DNA from 3 places in the Streptosporangium sp. NPDC002544 genome. Region 3 is predicted to be linked to each of the others. Evidence: riboswitches for the same ligand, from Rfam matches in the RefSeq annotation. Region 3 holds a riboswitch; each other region holds the start of a gene.
The links. A riboswitch is a leader RNA that binds a small molecule or an ion and turns the genes downstream of it on or off. The one in region 3 is predicted to bind cyclic di-AMP.
Positions count from the first base shown of each region.

Region 1: another riboswitch for cyclic di-AMP. It lies ahead of ABT061_RS09960 (C40 family peptidase); the one in region 3 lies ahead of ABT061_RS44320 (coiled-coil domain-containing protein).
Region 2: another riboswitch for cyclic di-AMP. It lies ahead of ABT061_RS45655 (CHAP domain-containing protein); the one in region 3 lies ahead of ABT061_RS44320 (coiled-coil domain-containing protein).

Region 1 is NZ_JBEOWJ010000005.1:289,866-296,019, reverse strand. Features, by position in the region: gene ABT061_RS09975 (Uma2 family endonuclease) at 1-524, shown strand, start outside; gene ABT061_RS09970 (branched-chain amino acid aminotransferase) at 757-1,851, opposite strand; gene ABT061_RS09965 (3-isopropylmalate dehydrogenase) at 2,023-3,069, opposite strand; cyclic di-AMP (ydaO/yuaA leader) riboswitch at 3,211-3,441, shown strand; gene ABT061_RS09960 (C40 family peptidase) at 3,429-4,025, shown strand; gene serA (phosphoglycerate dehydrogenase) at 4,657-6,154, opposite strand, start outside.
Region 2 is NZ_JBEOWJ010000055.1:8,388-14,541, forward strand. Features, by position in the region: gene ABT061_RS45640 (alpha/beta fold hydrolase) at 1-326, opposite strand, end outside; gene ABT061_RS45645 (DUF305 domain-containing protein) at 766-1,392, opposite strand; gene ABT061_RS45650 (hypothetical protein) at 1,478-1,924, opposite strand; gene ABT061_RS45655 (CHAP domain-containing protein) at 2,639-3,160, opposite strand; cyclic di-AMP (ydaO/yuaA leader) riboswitch at 3,173-3,321, opposite strand; gene ABT061_RS45660 (coiled-coil domain-containing protein) at 3,604-4,557, shown strand; gene ABT061_RS45665 (four-helix bundle copper-binding protein) at 4,609-4,803, opposite strand; partial or broken gene ABT061_RS48510 (HAD-IC family P-type ATPase) at 4,718-5,372, shown strand; gene ABT061_RS45680 (CHAP domain-containing protein) at 5,627-6,154, opposite strand, start outside.
Region 3 is NZ_JBEOWJ010000050.1:28,646-34,799, forward strand. Features, by position in the region: gene ABT061_RS44305 (HD domain-containing protein) at 1-460, shown strand, start outside; gene ABT061_RS44310 (DeoR/GlpR family DNA-binding transcription regulator) at 547-1,347, shown strand; gene galT (galactose-1-phosphate uridylyltransferase) at 1,344-2,423, shown strand; cyclic di-AMP (ydaO/yuaA leader) riboswitch at 2,496-2,632, shown strand; gene ABT061_RS44320 (coiled-coil domain-containing protein) at 2,636-3,610, shown strand; gene ABT061_RS44325 (hypothetical protein) at 3,721-3,915, shown strand; gene ABT061_RS44330 (hypothetical protein) at 3,969-4,424, opposite strand; gene ABT061_RS44335 (LacI family DNA-binding transcriptional regulator) at 4,534-5,583, opposite strand; gene ABT061_RS44340 (beta-xylosidase/alpha-l-arabinosidase) at 5,567-6,154, opposite strand, start outside.

The DNA of each region.
Region 1 (6,154 bases), on a different contig from region 3:
TCTACCTGGAGCTCGTCGAGCGATTCGAGAAGCATCGAATCGAAATCATCAACGGCCGGATCGTGGTGAGGGAGATGCCCACGATCGCTCACGCCGACGTCGTGTACCAGCTCATGGCCCAGCTCATACCGTTCTCCATGGAGAAAGGATGGCGCGTCTACCCGGAAGCCAGGCTACTCCTTCAGGTGCAGGCGGACCGCTTCGAACCCGACCTCATCGTCGTTCCCCCGAACCCTCGCCTCTGGGATCCCAGCCATGTGTACGCGAACGCCACGCTGCTGGTCGCAGAGGTCGTCTCCCCGAGCAGCGTTCACGATGACCATGTGGTCAAGCCGCGGGCCTGCGCGCTCGCGGGAGTTCCGCTCTACCTGGTGATCGACACCTTCGCGAACCGTTTCAGGCTGCTCAGCCGACCGGGCCCGGAGGGTTACGCCGACGAGATCACCGAGTCGATCGGCAAGCCTCTTGAGCTGCCCGCGCCGTGGAACCTCACGGTCGACACCGGCAAGCTGATCGAAGGATAGACCCGCTCACGGAGGAGGCCCGGCCAGGCGGAGACCCGGCCTCCTCCGGCTGCCACCGAGGTGACCGACCGTAGACGTGTTGGCCAGGTCTCCTCGCGCCCTTTGGCGGCACCTGTCGCCGTGCTGCCCCACTTCGCACATGTGGGGCATCATCCCGGGTCAGATGCCGCGTAAGAGCCGACACCGCAGGTAACCGCCCCGGGTCAATCGGGGCCGCACGCGGAACGCGGGACTAGCAGATCTTGTGGACCCAGTTGTGCGGGTCCGGGCGGGAACCGTACTGGATGCCCACGAGTTCCTCGCGGATCCGCTCGGTGACCGGCCCCTGGGTGCCGTCGCCGATCGTCCAGGCGCGGTCGGCGCCCTTGACCGAGCCGACCGGGGTGACCACCGCGGCGGTGCCGCAGGCGAAGACCTCGGTGAGCTCGCCCGACTCGCAACCCCGCTGCCACTCCTCGATCGACAGCCGCCCCTCCTCCGCCCGCAGGCCGAGGTCCGAGGCCAGAGCGAGGATCGAGTCGCGGGTGATGCCCGGCAGCAGCGTGCCGGTGAGCGCCGGGGTCAGCAGGCGGTCGCCGTAGACGAAGAACAGGTTCATCCCGCCCATCTCCTCGACGTAGCGGTGCTCGCTCGCGTCCAGCCAGACCACCTGGTCACAGCCCTGCTCGACAGCCTGGCGCTGGGCCACGAAGGCCGCCGCGTAGTTGCCGCCGCACTTGGCGAAGCCGGTACCGCCGGGGGCCGCGCGGGTGTACTCGGTGGAGAGCCAGACGCTGACCGCCCGCCCACCACCGAAGTAGGCCGCCGCCGGAGAGGCGATCACCATGTACTTGTAGGTCCTGGAGGGGTAGTTGACCCCGAGCGCAGGCTGCGTGGCGATCATGAAAGGGCGCAGGTAGAGGCTGTGTCCGGGCGTGGTCGGCACCCACTCGCGGTCGGTCTGGACGAGCAGTTCCAGCGACTCGACGAACGTCTCCTCGGGCAGCTCGGGCATGGCCATCCGCAACGCGGAGGTGTTGAAGCGGGCGGCGTTGGCCTCGGGGCGGAACGTCACGATCGCGCCGTTCTGCTGGCGGTACGCCTTCATGCCCTCGAAGAGCTCCTGCGCGTAGTGGAAGACCGCGGTCGCGGGGTCGAGGCTGAGCGGGCCGTACGGCATGAGCCGGGCGTCGTGCCAGCCCTCGCCCTCGGTGTAGTCGATCGAGATCATGTGATCGGTGAAGACCTGGCCGAACCCCGGAGCCGCCATTACCTGCTCGCGCTCGGCCGCGGTGCGAGCGTGGTCGGAGAGCTGCACGTCGAAGCTGAGCTTCTGAGCGGTGGTCATGACGCGGATCCTTATCTTGATGTCTGGCTTACCCTCGGGTCCATTCTGCGTTGGACCGGGTAACGGGAAACTACTGCATCCATGCCGAAAACCGGCAGTGCGTGGGAAACAAAAAGCGCCCGGCGGCTCGTAGGAGCCGCCAGGCGCATCGGGGTCGAGGGGGCGGCTTCCTCAGCCGGCTACTCGCGCGGTGATGTCGTCACCGATCTCCTGGGTGGTCCGGCCGGCCCAGCCGGCCAGCCGCTCGAGCAGGTCGTCGGCGACGGCCTGCTCGACCCGGGCCGCCTCGTCGGCCAGTCCCAGGTGGTCCAGGAGCATGGCGACCGACAGGATGGTGGCGGTCGGGTCGGCCTTGCCCTGGCCCGCGATGTCGGGGGCGCTGCCGTGGACCGGCTCGAACATGCTCGGCGCGGTGCGGTCGGGGTTGACGTTGCCGCTGGCCGCCAGGCCGATGCCACCGGCGATCGCCGCGCCGATGTCGGTGAGGATGTCACCGAAGAGGTTGTCGGTGACGATCACGTCGAAGCGCTCCGGCTGGCTGACGAAGAACATCGAGGCCGCGTCGACGTGGCAGTAGTCGGTCTGGACCTCGGGGTACTCCACGCTGACCCGGTCGAACGTGCGGGCCCAGAGGTCACCGGCGTAGGTGAGCACGTTGGTCTTGTGGACCAGCGTCAGCTTCTTGCGGGGGCGGGCCACCGCCTTCTCGAAGGCGTAGCGCACCACGCGCTCGACACCGTAGGCGGTGTTCAGCGACTCCTGGGTGGCGATCTCGTGCGGCGTGCCGCGGCGCATGGCGCCTCCGGCACCGGCGTAGGGGCCCTCGGTGCCCTCCCGGATGACGATCATGTCGATGTCCTCGGGGCGGGCCTTGCCCAGCGGCGTCTCGACGCCGGGGAAGAGCTTGACCGGGCGGAGGTTCACATAGTGGTCGAGCTGAAAGCGGAGCTTGAGCAGCAGGTCGCGCTCCAGGATGCCCGGGGGCACGCTGGGGTCGCCGACCGCGCCGAGCAGGATCGCGTCGTATCCGCGTAGCTCGTCGAGCAGCGGGTCGGGCAGGGTCTCGCCGGTCTCGTGGTAGCGCTTGGCCCCGAGGTCGTACGTGGTGGTCTCCACCTTGGTGCCGACCGCTTCGAGGACCTTCAGACCCTCGGTGACGACCTCGACTCCGATCCCGTCCCCGGGGATGACCGCCAGGCGAATGTTACGCGAATCCATGCAGGCACCTTACCTGTCCGTCTCGGTGATCGAACACCGGTCTCACTCTTCGGACGTGTCCGCACGTCCACCCATGTGATCGTTTTGTCCTTTTTTGCTCCCTATTGACCGTTTCGCGAGGTTTCGTTATCGTCCTCCCCATTCACATCGATGCCTAATCCGTACGGACCACCCCCTTACCGGCCCGTACGGAGCCGGGGAACCACTTTTTCCGGGATCCACCGGGCCCCCGGGAACCCGCTCCTCCCCCGGAGCGCGCTCCCGGCCGCCATCACGGGATTCCTTGGGGCGAATCGGCGCACTCTCGCGCCGTAGGGCGGCCTCCACGCCCGAGCCCGACAGCTCACCCGGCCGGCCTTATGGAAGGAATCATCCTGTCCGGCAAGATGTACTCCCGCGTCCTGTCCATTCTCGTCTCAGGTGCCGCGGTGTTCGCGGCCTCGGCCATGGCGCCGACGGCGGCCCTGGCCGCCGCCCCTCTCCCCTCCCCCGAAGCTCCCGCACTCGGCACCGTCAGGCTGAAGGCGGCAGTGAAAAGCGCGACCCCCAGGCCCGCCTGGCAGAAGGCCGTGAAGTGGGCCATGTCCAAGCGCGGCACGCCCTACGTCTGGGGTGGCACCGGCAACGGCGGCTTCGACTGCTCAGGCCTGATGCTCCGCGCCTACGGCGCCGCCGGGATCAAGCTGCCCCGCGTCACCAACGACCAGTACGCCGCCTTCTCCAAGAAGATCGCCTGGAAGGACCTCAGGGCCGGTGACCTGGCCTTCTTCAGCGGCCTCGGCCATGTCGGCATGATCACCAGACCCGGTTACATGGTCCACGCCCCGCGGAGCGGCGACGTGGTCAAGGAGGAGAAGCTCAGCGCCTGGCGCCGGTCCTCCTTCGTCGGCGCGGTGCGCCCCGATCCGCAGGGGGTCAAGTCGACCGAGCAGATCGAGATCGCGACCGGCGGATGAGACACGCCGGCTGATCAGCCGCGGGAACCCCGCCGGCGCTGGGAACAGGTTCAGCGGATGGGGGAACCACCGTTGTCCCGGCGGTCCAGGGCGGTCTGGAGCGCCTCGGCGGCCTCGTCCTTGACCTCTTCGGCGTGGTTCCAGGGATACATGTCGTACATGGCGAATCTCGTCTCGGTCGCATGCGAGCAGGGGCAATGGTCGAGACTCCGATCAGGGCTCCGACCAGGCCTGATGTCACGGGTCCGGGTCACGGACCGGTGATCTGGGGCGTGGTGCCAGAGAGTTGCCGGCCCACCCCTGTCAGGCCCCGTCGCGGCAGGCTGGGACCTGGCGCATTTCATCCCAGGCTACCTGGCGGCCGGAACACCGTCTCGCCCGGCGTACACACTTCTCACATACTGAGACGAAAGGTGGCCGCCGCCCCGCGATGCGGGGCGGCGGCCACCTCGGTGGATCCTTTGCCTATCGGGCCCAGGCCCTGTCCCTTGGATCTTTTGCCTACCGCGGTCGCCCAGGCGGCGCCTCGCCGCGTTGTCGTCGGTCACCGCAGCACGCTACGGCTCCCTCCTCCGCCCTGCGAGACACCGCCTGACCGATCCTCGCCACGGCAAGATCCGCGGGGCAGGCCCTAGTCGGCCAGGTCGACCGAGCGGCCGCTGTCGGCGCCGATCTCCGCGCCGATCTGGTCGATCACGTCGGCCGGGATGGCGGTGTCGACGGTGAGCGCGATGAGGGCCTTGCCGCCCTTGACGTCCCGGGCCACCTGCATCGAGGCGATGTTGATCGAGTGGTCGCCGAGGATGCGGCCGACCACGCCGACGACGCCGGGGCGGTCGGTGTAGGTGAAGAACGACAGGTGGTCGGTCGGCTCGATCTCCATCTGGTAGCCGTTGACCTCGACGATCTTCGTGATCTGCCGCGGACCCGACAGGGTGCCGGAGACCGAGACCGCACGGCCGTCGGCGAGGACGCCGCGGACCGTCACGACGTTGCGCCAGTCGGGGCTCTCGGCGCTGGTGACCAGCTCGACCGAGACGCCGCGGTCCTTGGCCAGCAGCGGGGCGTTGACGTAGGTGACGGAGTCCTCGACCACGTCCGTGAAGACACCCTTGAGCGCGGCCAGCTCCAGCACGCGGACGTCGTGGGCGGCGATCTCGCCGCGCACCTCGACGTCGAGCTTGGTGGCGACCTCGCCCGCGAGAGCCGTGAACACCCGGCCGAGCTTCTCGGCCAGCGGCAGGCCCGGCTTGACGTCCTCGGCGACGGCACCGCCCTGGACGTTGACCGCGTCGGGCACGAACTCCCCGGCCAGGGCGAGCTTCACGCTACGCGCCACCTGGGTGCCGGCCTTCTCCTGGGCCTCGTGGGTGGAGGCGCCCAGGTGCGGGGTGACGACCACCTGGTCGAGCTCGAAGAGCGGGCTGTCGGTGACCGGCTCCTTCGGGAACACGTCGATGCCGGCCCCGGCGACGCGGCCCTCCTTGATCGCGGAGTAGAGGGCGTTCTCGTCGATGATGCCGCCGCGGGCGACGTTGACGAGGCGGACGTTCGGCTTGACCGCGTGCAGCTCCCTGTCACCGATGAGGCCGATGGTCTCCTTGGACTTGGGCAGGTGCACCGTGATGAAGTCGGCCTCGCGCAGGGCCTCCTCCAGCGTGACCAGGCGGACGCCCATCTGCGCGGCGCGGGCCGGCTGCAGGTAGGGGTCGTAGGCGATCAGCTCGACACCGAACGGCTGGAGGCGCTGCGCGACCAGCTGGCCGATCTTGCCGAGACCGAGGATGGCGACGACCTTCTCGTCGAGCTCCACGCCGGTGTACTTCGAGCGCTTCCACTCGCCGCCCTTGAGCGCGGAGTGCGCCTGGGCGACGTTGCGGGCGGAGGCGAGGATCAGCGCGACGGTGTGCTCGGCGGCGCTGGTGATGTTGGAGGTCGGCGCGTTGACCACCATGACGCCTGCCTTGGTGGCGGCCTCCACGTCGACGTTGTCCAGACCGACACCGGCGCGGGCGACGACGCGGAGCTTGGGCGCGTGGGCGATCGCCTCGGCGTCGACCTGCGTGGCGCTGCGCACGATGAGCGCGTCCACGTCGGCGAGCGCGGGCAGGAACTGGGCACGGTCGGCG
Region 2 (6,154 bases), on a different contig from region 3:
GTGAAGCCGCCGAGAGACACCCCGACGAACCTGCAATCCCGGAGTCCCAGGTGTTCACACAGCGCTCCTGCGTCGGCGGCGAGGTCGTCGACGTTGTACGGCGGAGCCGGCGCCTCCGATGGAGCCACGCCGCGAGCCGCGAACGCCAGGACCTGATACCCGGCGCTGACCAGTGCGGATCGCACATTCCCCGCGTCCCACCAGAAGATGGGCATGCCCGTCCCTCCGAGCAACACCACCGGCTCGCCTTCACCAATCAAGTCGTAGGCGATACGTACACCATTGACCCATGCCTCATTCACTTCAAGCCCGTCCTCGTCGAACACGTCTGGGTGAGAGCCGTGCATGCCCACCGTTTCCACAGGCACCCCCACGGTTGCCGACATATGCCCGGTGACCCCACGCACGTCGTCCGCAGGCGAGGGCTCGACTCCCACCCGCTTAGCACGGACCGAAGCGACTAGCCGCAACTAAGCTTCGTTACTATAGATGATAGTAGATCAAAAGCGCATTAAGCTCGATTGTTCACTATAAAGGGATCCCTACCACTACTTGACATAGTTGATTTCCTCGACAGAAGTCAGGCAGAGGTGAAAGCCGGCCGGCTGGTTCCGGCTCGACCGTGCCTGTCCACAGCGCGGCGGGACAGGCAAAGGAATCCCTTTGAGCACTACTTCTGGCAAACGCGGCGAATGAACCACGATGCTGAAAGCCTGCGGTGTCCAGATGTAGATCATATCTGGACACCGCCGACCGACTCATGGCCTACAGTCGGTCGAGAAGCTCCTGCATCTGCTTGATCTCAGCCTGCTGGGCGGTCTCGATGGTCCTGGCGAGCTCTTTGGCCTTGGGATCGGCCCCGTCGCTCTGCTCGGTCTTGGCCATTATGATCGCCCCCTTGTGATGGGCGATCATCAGCTCGGCGAACATCCGGTCGAACTGGGCGCCCTTTGCCTTTTGGAGCTTGACCATGTCCTCCTCGGTCATCATGCCGGGCATGACATGCCCGCCGTGGCCCTCCGGGGCGGGAGCCTTCCAGGTGGACAACCAGTCGGTCATGGTGGCGATCTCCGGCCCCTGCGCGGCCTTGATCTTCGCCGCCAGTTCCTTCACCTCCGGGTCGGAGGCCCGGGTCTCGGCCAGTTTGGCCATCTCCACGGCCTGCTCGTGATGCGGGATCATCATCTGCGCGAAGGTGACGTCGACTTCGTTGAAGGAGGCTTCCGGCTCCTGGCTTGCGGTAGTGGCGGGAGCGGGGGCACTGCTGGTCATGCCGGTGTGGCCGGTCATCGCGTCGTCACCGCCTCCGCAGGCGGTGAGCAGCGCGAGAGCGCCGACTCCCGCCGTGGCGGTCAGTGCGAGCCTGCGAAAGGCGGATCGGTTGGTGAACATCTCTACTATCTCTTTCCGGTCAGTCGTATCTGCGTGCCGATCGTCTGCGGGCGGATCTTTGATGCCGTCCGCGGAGGCGATCGGCCTATACGCGCAGAACCGAGAGACGCGCCAGGCGTAGGGCCGTCCTCCGCGGGGGCGGGCGGGCGACGAGCAGCGTCGGAGAGGCGTCGGCCGATCGGGCCTGCGAGATCTGCCGCGTCCACAGGGGCGCCATACCGATGAGGAGAAGGAGAAACGAGGTGAGTACGGCCAGGCAGACGGAGCTCGGATCAAGGGCCGGAGGAGTGTCATCACGCTCTGAGACCAGTTGCCCGGCCTGGGGCATCAGGGTGGGACGGAGCACGGTGCGTGCTTTCGGCACTCCATGATCAGCGGTAAAGGCGTGTCCGAAGGCGGCAGGCGTGCCGTCATGCCCCCGCCGGTGGTCCAGGTGCCCCAGGGTGTGCATCCCGGCGACGCCCAGAATCAGAGCGATCAGAAGAAAGCGGCACAGCACCAGCAACGTGGACCGGCGGGCTGAGCCGTCCATCGTCCGCCCCCCTCGCGCTTGCGGTCCGACCTTTCCAATCTTCCTACGACCTATAATCGTAGAACAGTCGGCGCGAACATGGGGCAGGAAGCTCCCCGTGGGAGCGAACAGCCACGAGACACACGACGTGAGCTCGCGATCCTGCCCGACCTGGGCATAAGCGGCCGGCATGACGCAGTGGTCTGGACATCGTGACCAGGAAGTGAACGATAGGGACACTGCGAAGGAATCGCATGGTCAAGGCTCGCAGGGTAGAACAGCCGCCCGGCCGTCAGATCGAAGGCTGATGAATCACTGCACAAACATCTACTACTAACTATAGTAATTAGTGGCGGCCAGGTCCCACCCCGCTGACCGCCGACGCCGCCGTCCGGGCCCGAGCCCGGACGGCGGTGGATCCTCGCCCTCTTCGCACTGCTCGGCCATCGGACAGGTTCGCATCGCCGCGTGGGCCAAGGCGCGATGGACATCGGGGCAGGCGATGACCCGGGGGCTGTGGCTGATGGGCGCATCGTTCGTACCGCCGGCGCTCAGCACCTCACTGGCTCCCCAGCATCTGAATGCTGCCTCCTGGCTCGCGTATGCCGTGGCATTGGCGTCGGCGCTCATCACGACCTGCCTCCTCAGCCTGGCCACCATGATGATCTACCCGTTCGAAATGGCGACCATCGCCGCGCTCGGCGGGGAACGCATGATCGGCATCTACTACGGGTTCTACAACACCTTGTCCGGGGTCGGCATCGCGGCTGGAAACCTGCTCACCGGGACGGTGCTCGATTTGACCTTCCGTGGAAGCCCGTACCCGACGACCTTGCTCTCGTCGCGGACCTTCCGCTTCAACCACACCTTGTCGACGTTGGCCTCGATCGTGTGGATCTTGCCGCCCTCGACCTTCTCCACGAGGCCGACGTGGTCGATCCCGTCTGTGTCCTTTGAACCCGACCAGTCGTAGAACACCAGGGCGCCCGGTTCGGGCCTGTCGGACCAGGCCCCCTGCCTCTTGAACCAGACCGCGTGGGCCGGGGTGTACGCGTACTCGCCGACGAAGTTCTCGACTCCCGCCCGGTTGGCTGCCCAGGCGATGAACATGTCGCACCAGGGGGCGGTCTTGAACTGGGGGGCCGGATCGATGTTGGCCGCGTACCACGCGCCGAACTTGGTGTACTGGTCGTCCTTCTCCCGGTAGCCGAGTTCCGGTCGTACCACGTCGAGCAGATCTTCAGCGATTGGATCCATCGGTTGGCGGTTCGCCCCTCTCCTCGACCGCCTACCGGGTTAGCTGACGGGGTCGGGCCAGGAGCCGCCCTACCGCGGTGCGCGTCGCGGATTCACCCCACTGGAACTTGGGTTCCCGGTTCCCGCAGCCTGAGGCCGTGAGGATTCGGCGTCCGGCCGGTCACCTTCCTCGAAGACAGATCACCGGCCGGTAACGATTGAGCATAGTAGAAGAAATGCCCGAAAGGAGGGGAACCTGCCGAAGAAAGCCCTCGTACAGGGCACTGCATGCCGGATTTGGCGCGATGGTCCTGCTGGTGCAGGATCACCTACTAGCCTCCATCGGAGGGAGTTCAGTACGGGGCGTCACACGACAGGCGGCCCCCTACTTCGGGGAGAGGAGAAGCGTGACGGCTGCGTCCCGTGGGATTCGGCGTCCTAGCATATTTCGAGCTCTGGTCTCGATGTTCGTCGCTGTGGTCATGTGTGTGGGCGTGGCCTCGGCAGGCCATACCGAGCCCAAGCCCACCGCCAAGGAACTCCGTAAGGAGCTGGCGGAGCTGCAGAAGCGGTCAGAGACCATGATCTCCGAGTACTACACGGGACGGGTCGAGCTGCAGAAGGTGGAGAAGGTGGAGAAGGTGGCCCGCGGCAACCTGCGGCGGGCGCAGCAGGACTTCGAGCGGGCCGCGGGAGAGATCCGTCTTCTGGCCGCCGAGCAGTACCGCACCGGCGGGATCGGGGCGGCCTCCGCACTGGTGAGCGACGTCGATCCCACCGCCATGCTGAATGGCCTGGCGCTCACCCAGCAGCTCATGAGCGAGCAGGACGCCAAGCTGCAGAAGTTCATGAAGGCTCGCGACGCTCACCGCCGAGCGCAGACGTCGGCGGAGAAACGTGCCACGGAACTACGCGAGTCGCTCAAGGAGCTCGACGTCCAAAAGGACCGGGCCGAGAAGCTGATCGACAGGATCAAGGACCGAATCGACCTGCTCTATCCGACCCCGGGGGCCAGAAGCGCCGACGGGACGTGGGTTCCCCAGTTGCCGTCGGGGCCCGACAACATCACGCCTCGGATGCGGTTGGTCCGGCAGCTGATCGCACAACGGTTCGGCCCGCAGTTCGGGATCGGGTGCTACCGGGTCGACGGTGGCGTCCAGGGTGGCGGTGAGCACCCGCTGGGCCGCGCCTGCGACTTCATGCTCAGCCGTGGAGGAGCCCTGCCGTCGGCGGCCGAGACCAGGCGGGGCGACGAGATCGCCACGTGGGCGATCAAGAACGCCCGGCGCCTGGGCATCATGTACATCATCTTCCGCCAGCGGATCTGGCATGTCCGTAGCGGAGCCTGGGCGATGATGTCCGATCGCGGTGGCATCACGGCCAACCACTACGACCACCCCCACATATCGGTCTACTGAAGTGAGATGGTATGAGGCGCGTCCTCGATGACGCGTTTCCGGTGTGTTCGCTCAGCCCAGCGTGGCGAGCAGCTCGCGGCAGGCCTGCTCACACGCACGGCATGCCTGAGCACAGATGGCGCAGTGGCTGTGCTTGGTGTGCTTTTCACACTCCTCGGCACACGACTTCGAGATGCACGCCCGCGGCGGCGCCAACGACGCCGTCCGCGCCCTGCTCGACCTGGCCCCTCCCAGAGCGGTGGTCATCCGCGACGGCGAACCGGTCGAGGTGCCCACCGCCGAGGTTCTCGAAGGAGACCTGCTGCTGGTCCGTCCCGGGGCGAAGATCCCGGTCGACGGGGTGGTCGAGGACGGTGAGAGCGAGGTGGACGAGTCCATGGTCACCGGCGAGAGCCTGCCGGTGCACAAGCAGCAGGGCTCCACGGTCATCGGCGCGACCATCAACCGCAACGGCACGCTACGGGTGCGCGCCACCAGGGTGGGCGCGGACACCGCCCTGGCGCAGATCGTCAAGCTCGTCCAGCAGGCCAGAACTCCAAGGCCCCCGGGCAGCGGCTAGCTGTATTGACCCGCAGGGTTGTTGACGCGGGTGGTCGGCGGCGCGATCACCTTCGTCGCCTGGTTCTTCCTCGCTGATGAGCCGTTCGGCGTCGCGATCCTGTTCGCCATCACCGTCGTGGTCATCACCTGCCACGACGCGCTCGGTCTCGCCACTTCCACGGCGATCATGGTCGGTGACGGCGTCAACGACGCCCCCGCGCTGGCCCAGGCCGACCTGGGCATCGCCATCGGCGCCGGCACCGACGTCGCCCTCAAACGGTTGCGGCTGCCCTCACCCTCCGACACGCGCCAGGGCGTGGAAGGACCGCAGCTGGTCGGGCACGTGTAGCGGCTTCGTCGTGGTGGGAATCCCGGATCGGGGTTATAGTCCGGGTGGTCGAGGTCGGCCGTGAGCGGTGTGGGCAGGCGCCGTACGAACGAGACATGCGTGTGCGAGGACCTCAACGATGACCTATCGATGGTCGAAGGGGACACGGCGCCTGCCGTGTCCCCTTCGACGGTTCTGAGATCAGGCCTTGTATTCGGGGTAGCCGTAACCCACGACGTCGGACTTAGGCCGCACTCGCTGCTCGACCTTGCCGTTGCCGGTGTTGCCCTCGATCGTGGTGATCGTGCCGTCCCCGTTGTCCTTCTTCACCACGCCCATGTGGTCGATTCCGCCGATGGTCTTGTTGGCGCCCCAGGCGAAGTAGACGACGGAGCCAGGTTTGGCCACCGTGCCCCAGCGGCCGTTGTCCTTGAACCAGTTGGCCCAGGTCACGGTGTAGGCATCCCATCCGACCGTGGATCGGAGGCCGGCCTTCTCGCCGACCCAGGAGACGAACATGGCACACCATGGGGCATTGGCGTAGGCACGCACGTTCCCGCCGTCGCGAGCCACGGTCTCCTTGGCCCGAGGTGAGGACATGTACCAGTCGTGGAACGGGGTGCCGCCGCCGCTGGCGTTCTCGGTCACGCCAATCTGCTTTTCGGCGATCTGCAGCAGCATCTGCGCGGACCCTGGGAGCAGTTTCTGGGAGGAGGTACCGGATTGTGA
Region 3 (6,154 bases):
CCACATCGACACCCTGGCCTCTCATGCCGAGCACCCGGACCTGGTACGGCTGGCGGCCTGGTTCCACGACGCCGTCTACGACCCGCGGCGCGGCGACAACGAGGAGCGGAGCGCCATCCTGGCCGAGCGCGCGCTGCCGGAGATGGGGCTCTCCCCCGAGGCGGTGGCCACGGTCGCCCGGCTGGTCAGGCTGACCGTCACACACGCCCCCGCACCGGGCGACGCGGACGGGGCCGTGCTGTCCGACGCGGACCTGGCGATCCTGGGCGCGTCGCCGGAGGTCTACGCCGCCTACGCGACCGCCGTGCGCGAGGAGTACGCCTTCGTGCCCGACGACGCTTTCAGATCCGGCAGGGCCGCGGTGCTGCGCTCGCTGCTCGATCTTGCGGCGATCTTCCACATCGCCGATCTGGAGGAGGCGGCGCGGGCGAACATCATGGCGGAGCTTGAGCGGCTGTGAGCAGATGACCACCATAATTCAACAGTATTTCCCGATACCTGCCGTGGTATTTTGGTGGAATCTGGTGAATTAAAGGGAGTGAGTCAATGCTCGCCCAGCAGCGGCAGCAGGCGATCCTGGAGAGGGTGCGGAGCAGGGGCGGGGTCAGGGTCGCCGATCTCGTCCGGGAGCTCGGCGTGTCCGACATGACGATCCGGCGCGACCTTGAGGTGCTCTCCGAGCGCGGGCTGGTGGAGAAGGTCCACGGTGGCGCCACCGCCACCGGGTCCGGCTCGACCGAGGAGCCGGGCTTCGCCGCCAAGTCGGCGCGCCAGCAGGCGGAGAAGGAGACGATCGCCCAGCAGGCCGCCCGGCTCGTCCGGCCCGCCACCGCCATCGCACTCTCCGCGGGAACCACGACCTGGACGCTCGCCCACCACGTGACCGACGTGCCCGAGCTGACCGTGATCACCAACTCGATCCGGATCGCCGACGTCTTCCACCGCTCCCCCAGGGCCGATCGCACGGTCGTGCTCACCGGCGGGGTCCGCACCCCCTCCGACGCGCTGGTCGGCCCGGTCGCGGTCACGGCGATCCGGGGACTCCACGTCGACACCCTCTTCCTCGGCGTGCACGGGATGAGCGCCCGAGCCGGGTTCACCACACCCAACCTGCTGGAGGCCGAGACCAACCGCGAGCTGGTCGCCTCCGCACACCGCCTGGTGGTGCTCGCCGACCACACCAAGTGGGGCACGGTCGGCATCAGCACGATCGCCGAGCTGGCCCAGGCCCACATCGTGGTCACCGACTCCGGCCTGGCCGAGGAGGCCCGCGAGGAGCTCGCCGCCTCGGTGGGAGAGCTGATCATCACAGAGCCACAGCAGGAGAGCGAGAGCGTCGGCCGATGAAGCGTACGATCACCCACCTGGCCGACGGCCGGGAGCTGTTCTACTTCGACCGCCGCGACGACGCCGACCGCGGAGCGGTCGACGGACGCGACCTGCCGCCCCGCCCCACCGCCTCCGAGTTGCGTTACGACCCGCTGACCGAGGAGTGGATCGCGGTGGCCGGACACCGCCAGGGCCGCACCTTCCTGCCTCCGGCCAGCGAGTGCCCGCTCTGCCCTTCCACCTCCGGCAACCTCACCGAGATCCCCTCCGCGGCCTACGACGTGGTGGTCTTCGAGAACAGGTTCCCCTCGTTCTCCACCTATCTGGGCGACTATCAGCAGGTCGGCGGGTTGAGCGAGGTCCGTCCCGGGATCGGCCGCTGTGAGGTGGTCTGTTTCACCTCCGAGCACGACTCCTCGTTCGCGATGCTCCCCCCCGAGCAGGTGGAGCTGGTCATGGAGGCCTGGATCGACCGTACGGCGGAGTTGTCGGCGATGCCGGGCGTGGAGCAGGTGTTCTGTTTCGAGAACCGGGGAGCCGAGATCGGCATCACCCTGGCCCACCCGCACGGCCAGATCTACGCCTACCCCTACGTGACCCCGCGCACCAAGCTGACCCTCGGGGCGGCCGGGCGCCACCGGGAGCGGACCGGCGGCAACCTGTTCGCCGACGTGCTCGCCGCGGAGCGGGAGGCCGGGGTCCGGGTGGTGGCCTCGAACGAGCACTGGACGGCCTTCGTCCCGGCCGCGGCGCGCTGGCCGGTGGAGGTTCACCTCTACCCCCACCGGCAGGTCCCCGACCTGGTCGGGCTGGAGCCCGCGGAGCGCGCGGCGTTCGGACCGCTCTACACCGACGTGCTCCGCCGCCTCGACGCGTTGTTCGGCGTGCCGATGCCCTACATCGCGGCCTGGCACCAGGCGCCGGTCAACACCGGTCGTGACCTGTCGTACACGCACATGGAGCTGTTCAGCATCCGCCGCGCGCCGAACAAGCTGAAATATCTCGCCGGCTCCGAGTCGGCCATGGGTGCCTTCGTGAACGACGTGCTGCCCGAGGAGACAGCACACCTTCTGCGCTCTGTTGTCACGAACTAATCACCAATTGGTCTCGTCTTGAAGTCGCGTGACCCTGTGTTTACCACTACTATCCTTCCCACATCGGCTGCAACAGCCGATATGCCTAATCCCAGGCGCATCGCCCGGGAGCCGGGGAACCACCGCACCTGGGGTGAAACCACTTCGGTGGAAGGGCGTTCTCCAGCCCGAACCCGTCAGCTAACCCGGTAGGCGGAAGGAGAGGAGAGTTCGTGGCGGCCCCGTCCCCCACGTTCCGTCGGCATGCGGCTCTGGCCCTTTGTCTGAGCCTGGTCGCCACGTTCACCCTCGGTGCCCCCACCGCGGGAAGCGCGGAGCCCAAGCCGACCGAGGCCAAGCTCCGCGCCGAGCTGGCCAAGCTCGGCAAGAAGGTCGACGGGCTGATCGAGGCATACGCGGCCAAGCGCGAGTCCCTCAAAAAGGCACAGAAGGCCGAGGCCGTCGCCAAGCAGAACCTGGCCAGGGCCTCCGACCTCTACGCCAGGGCGGAGAAGCAGGTCGACTCCATAGTCCAGCTCCGCTACCAGAGCAGCATCGGAGGCCTGCCCGCGCTGCTGTTCGCCGACGACATGGGTGGAGCCGCGGTGATGGAGCAGCTCACCGCCCAGCAGAGCGCCCATCTGCAGGGCTTCGCCGAGAGCTTCGAACGTAGGAAGAGGGCGACCGAGACGGCCGCCAGGCTCACCGACGAAATCAGGGAGGAGGCCAAGGAGATGCAGACCCAGCGTGACGAGGTCGAAGATCTGATCAAGGACATCAAGAACAGGCTCGACCAGCTCGCCCCCGTCGGCTCCGGGCGCCGCGCCGACGGCAGCTGGGCCCCGCAACTCCCCACCGGCGCCGACAACATCACCGACCGGACCCGGATCATGCGTGAGGCCGTCAAGAGACGCTTCGACCTCCCGTACGCCGTCGGTTGCTACCGGTCCGCGAACGACGGCGGCGAGCACCCCCTCGGCCGCGCCTGCGACTTCATGATGAGCACCGGCGGCACGATGCCCTCAGCCGCCAACCTCCGGCTCGGCGACGAGATCGCCGCCTGGGCCATCAAGAACAAGGCCAAGCTCGGAGTGAAGTACGTGATCTGGCGCCAGCGCATCAACCACGGCTCCGGCTGGAGAACCATGTCCAACCGCGGCGGCATCACCGCCAACCACTACGACCACCCGCACATCTCGATGTACTGAGCCGCCAGGTTCCTGAACTGCGGTGATCTCGCTGTAATCCCCTCTCAGGACACAGCGAGGTCCCCGAGACCCGGCACGATTCAGTCACTGGCGTTCGATTGGATGGGCGTATGACTGCTCATGATGTGGCCCGTCTGCTGCCCGGTGTCCCGATGCTCCGCGACCTGTGCCGGTCCATGGCGGTGCTGGAGGCCATCCTGAGCCCGGAGTGGGAGAGCCGCTACCACTCCTTCGACGCGGGTTGGAGTCCGAGGGCGGAGATGGCTTACACGATCACACACCACCGACCCGCAACCACCACCTGAGCAGGGCGAGATGCCACTGGCGAGGTATCTGCCCTTCCCTACGGATCTGGTGGTCAGGTGTCGTACAAGCCGTCCCAGGGTTCGTAGAAGCCGAGGTTGTTCGGGTAGAGCTCGGCGTGTTCGGTGCCTTCGAAGGTCTCGATGACGAGGCCGAAGAGCACGCCGTCGACGTCGCGGCGAAAGGGCCGGATGGCGATGTCGCCGAAGCGGAGGCCGGGGAGGGCATCGAGCCACTGCTTCAGCCGCTCCTGCGCTGCGTCGACGGCGGCCCGGTGGTTGTCGTCGGTCCCGGTGCGCTCGATGCGGGAGTCGAGGTGGTGGCCGGCGGCGTCGAAGGTGTGCAGGACGGCGTGCCAGCGTTTGTGCGCCTGCCAGTCGTCGGTGTGCGTGTAGCCCTCGGGGAAGGCGGCGACGACGGAGCCGAGGAACTGCCCGCCCTCCCAATGGCCGATGGTGTCGGTGTGGTAGTCGGGTTCGTAGCTGATGGGGATGATCTCGGGGACTGCCATGTGCGGGAGAGTAGCGATCGGGTCCGACACGGCCCGGAACTCACAACCTCCGCACGGCCGTGTCGGCGAGACGGGCACGCGCTACCCCCGGTGGGCGGCCGTAAGCGGGTCAGTCGCGGCCGGTGGAGCCCTCGGGTGGGACAACAGGGGCGGTGGAACCGCGTACCACCAGTTCGGTGGCGAGTTCGACGTGGTGGGAGTCGACTCGTTCGCCTGCCGCCAGGCGCAGGGCCGTGCGTACGGCGACGCCGCCCATCTCTCGCAGCGGCTGGCGTACGGTGGTCAGCGGGGGCGAGGCCATGCAGGCGACCTGGGTGTCGTCGAAGCCGACGATGCTGAGGTCCTCGGGCACGCGCAACCCTCGCGCCCTGGCCGCCTCCAGCACGCCGAGCGCGATGTCGTCGCAGCCGGCGAAGATGGCGGTGGGGACCTCAGGCAGGTCGAACAGGGCCGCGCCGCCCGTCACACCCTCCTGGTAGCGGAAGTGCCCCGCCCGTACGTAACCCGGAGGAACCGAAGCGCCTGCGGCCTCCATGGCGGCGCGGTAGCCGTGTAGCCGGGCCTGGTTGCAGGCGGCGGTGGCCGGGCCGCCGAGGTAGGCGATGCGCCGATGTCCGAGCGTGAGCAGGTGCTGCGTCGCGGCCAGGCCCCCGGCGAAGTTCGTCGAGCCGACGCTGGTGACCCCCCTGGTCTGCGGCAGGTTCAGCGGGTCGATCACGACCAGTGGCAACCGCACGCGGGACAGGGCGGCGAGCTGCCCGGCGGTCAACTCGCTGGTGATGGCGATCAGGGCCCGCCGTCCGGCCGTGACCAGGCCGCGTGCCCAGGCTCCGGCGCGGTCGGCGTTCGTCCGGATGCTCACCACGATCGCCGCGTCGACCTCGGCCCCGGCCTGCACAGCGCCCTGGACGATCTCGGTCGAGTACGCGTTGAGATCGGCGTCCAGCTCCACTTCGATCGTGTCCGGCACGGCCGCGTCGCCCCGGCGGCGCTGCGGCGGCGCGACGTAGTCGTGCTGCTCCAGCAACGACTCCACGAGGGAGCGGGTCACCGGGGAGACGTCACCTCGGCCGTTGAGCACCTTCGACACGGTCGCGACCGACACGCCCGCCGAGGCTGCGACCGTGGCCAGCGTGGCCCGTTTAGGACTGGCCGGCATCTGTTCCTCCCTGCTGTGTGGCGGAAGAGCCCGGTGTCGGTTCCACATCCACGCGGGTGACCAGTCGGCGGCCCAGGCCGACGTGACGCAGCGGGCCGGTCAATCGTATGTGGCCCCGGCAGGGCAGGTCGGACGCCGACGTGCCCACAAGCACCTCAAGGTCCCCCGGTTCGACGATACGCCGCAGATCGCGCCCGGTGAACGCGGTCCGGTCGGCGGGCACGGTGAAGGTCGCCAGGGCGCTCGCGCCGGGCTCCAGCCGGACCCGGGCGAACCCGGTGAGCTGCCGCACCGGTCGGGTGACCTGGGCGACCACATCGTACAGGAAGAGCTGGACGACCTCCTCGCCCGCCCGGCCCCCGGTGTTGCGTACCCGCACCGACACGGTGAACTCGCCGTCGGTGGGCACCTCGGCGTCGCTGATCCGCAGGTCGTCGATCTCGAAGGTGGTGTACGAGGCGCCGTGCCCGAACGGGAACAGCGGGGTCGGGTCGAGATTGCTGATGCCGTGGCTGTTGGAGCCCAGCGGCGGCTGCAGGTAGGTGCCCGGCTGCCCGCCCGGGCCGCGTGG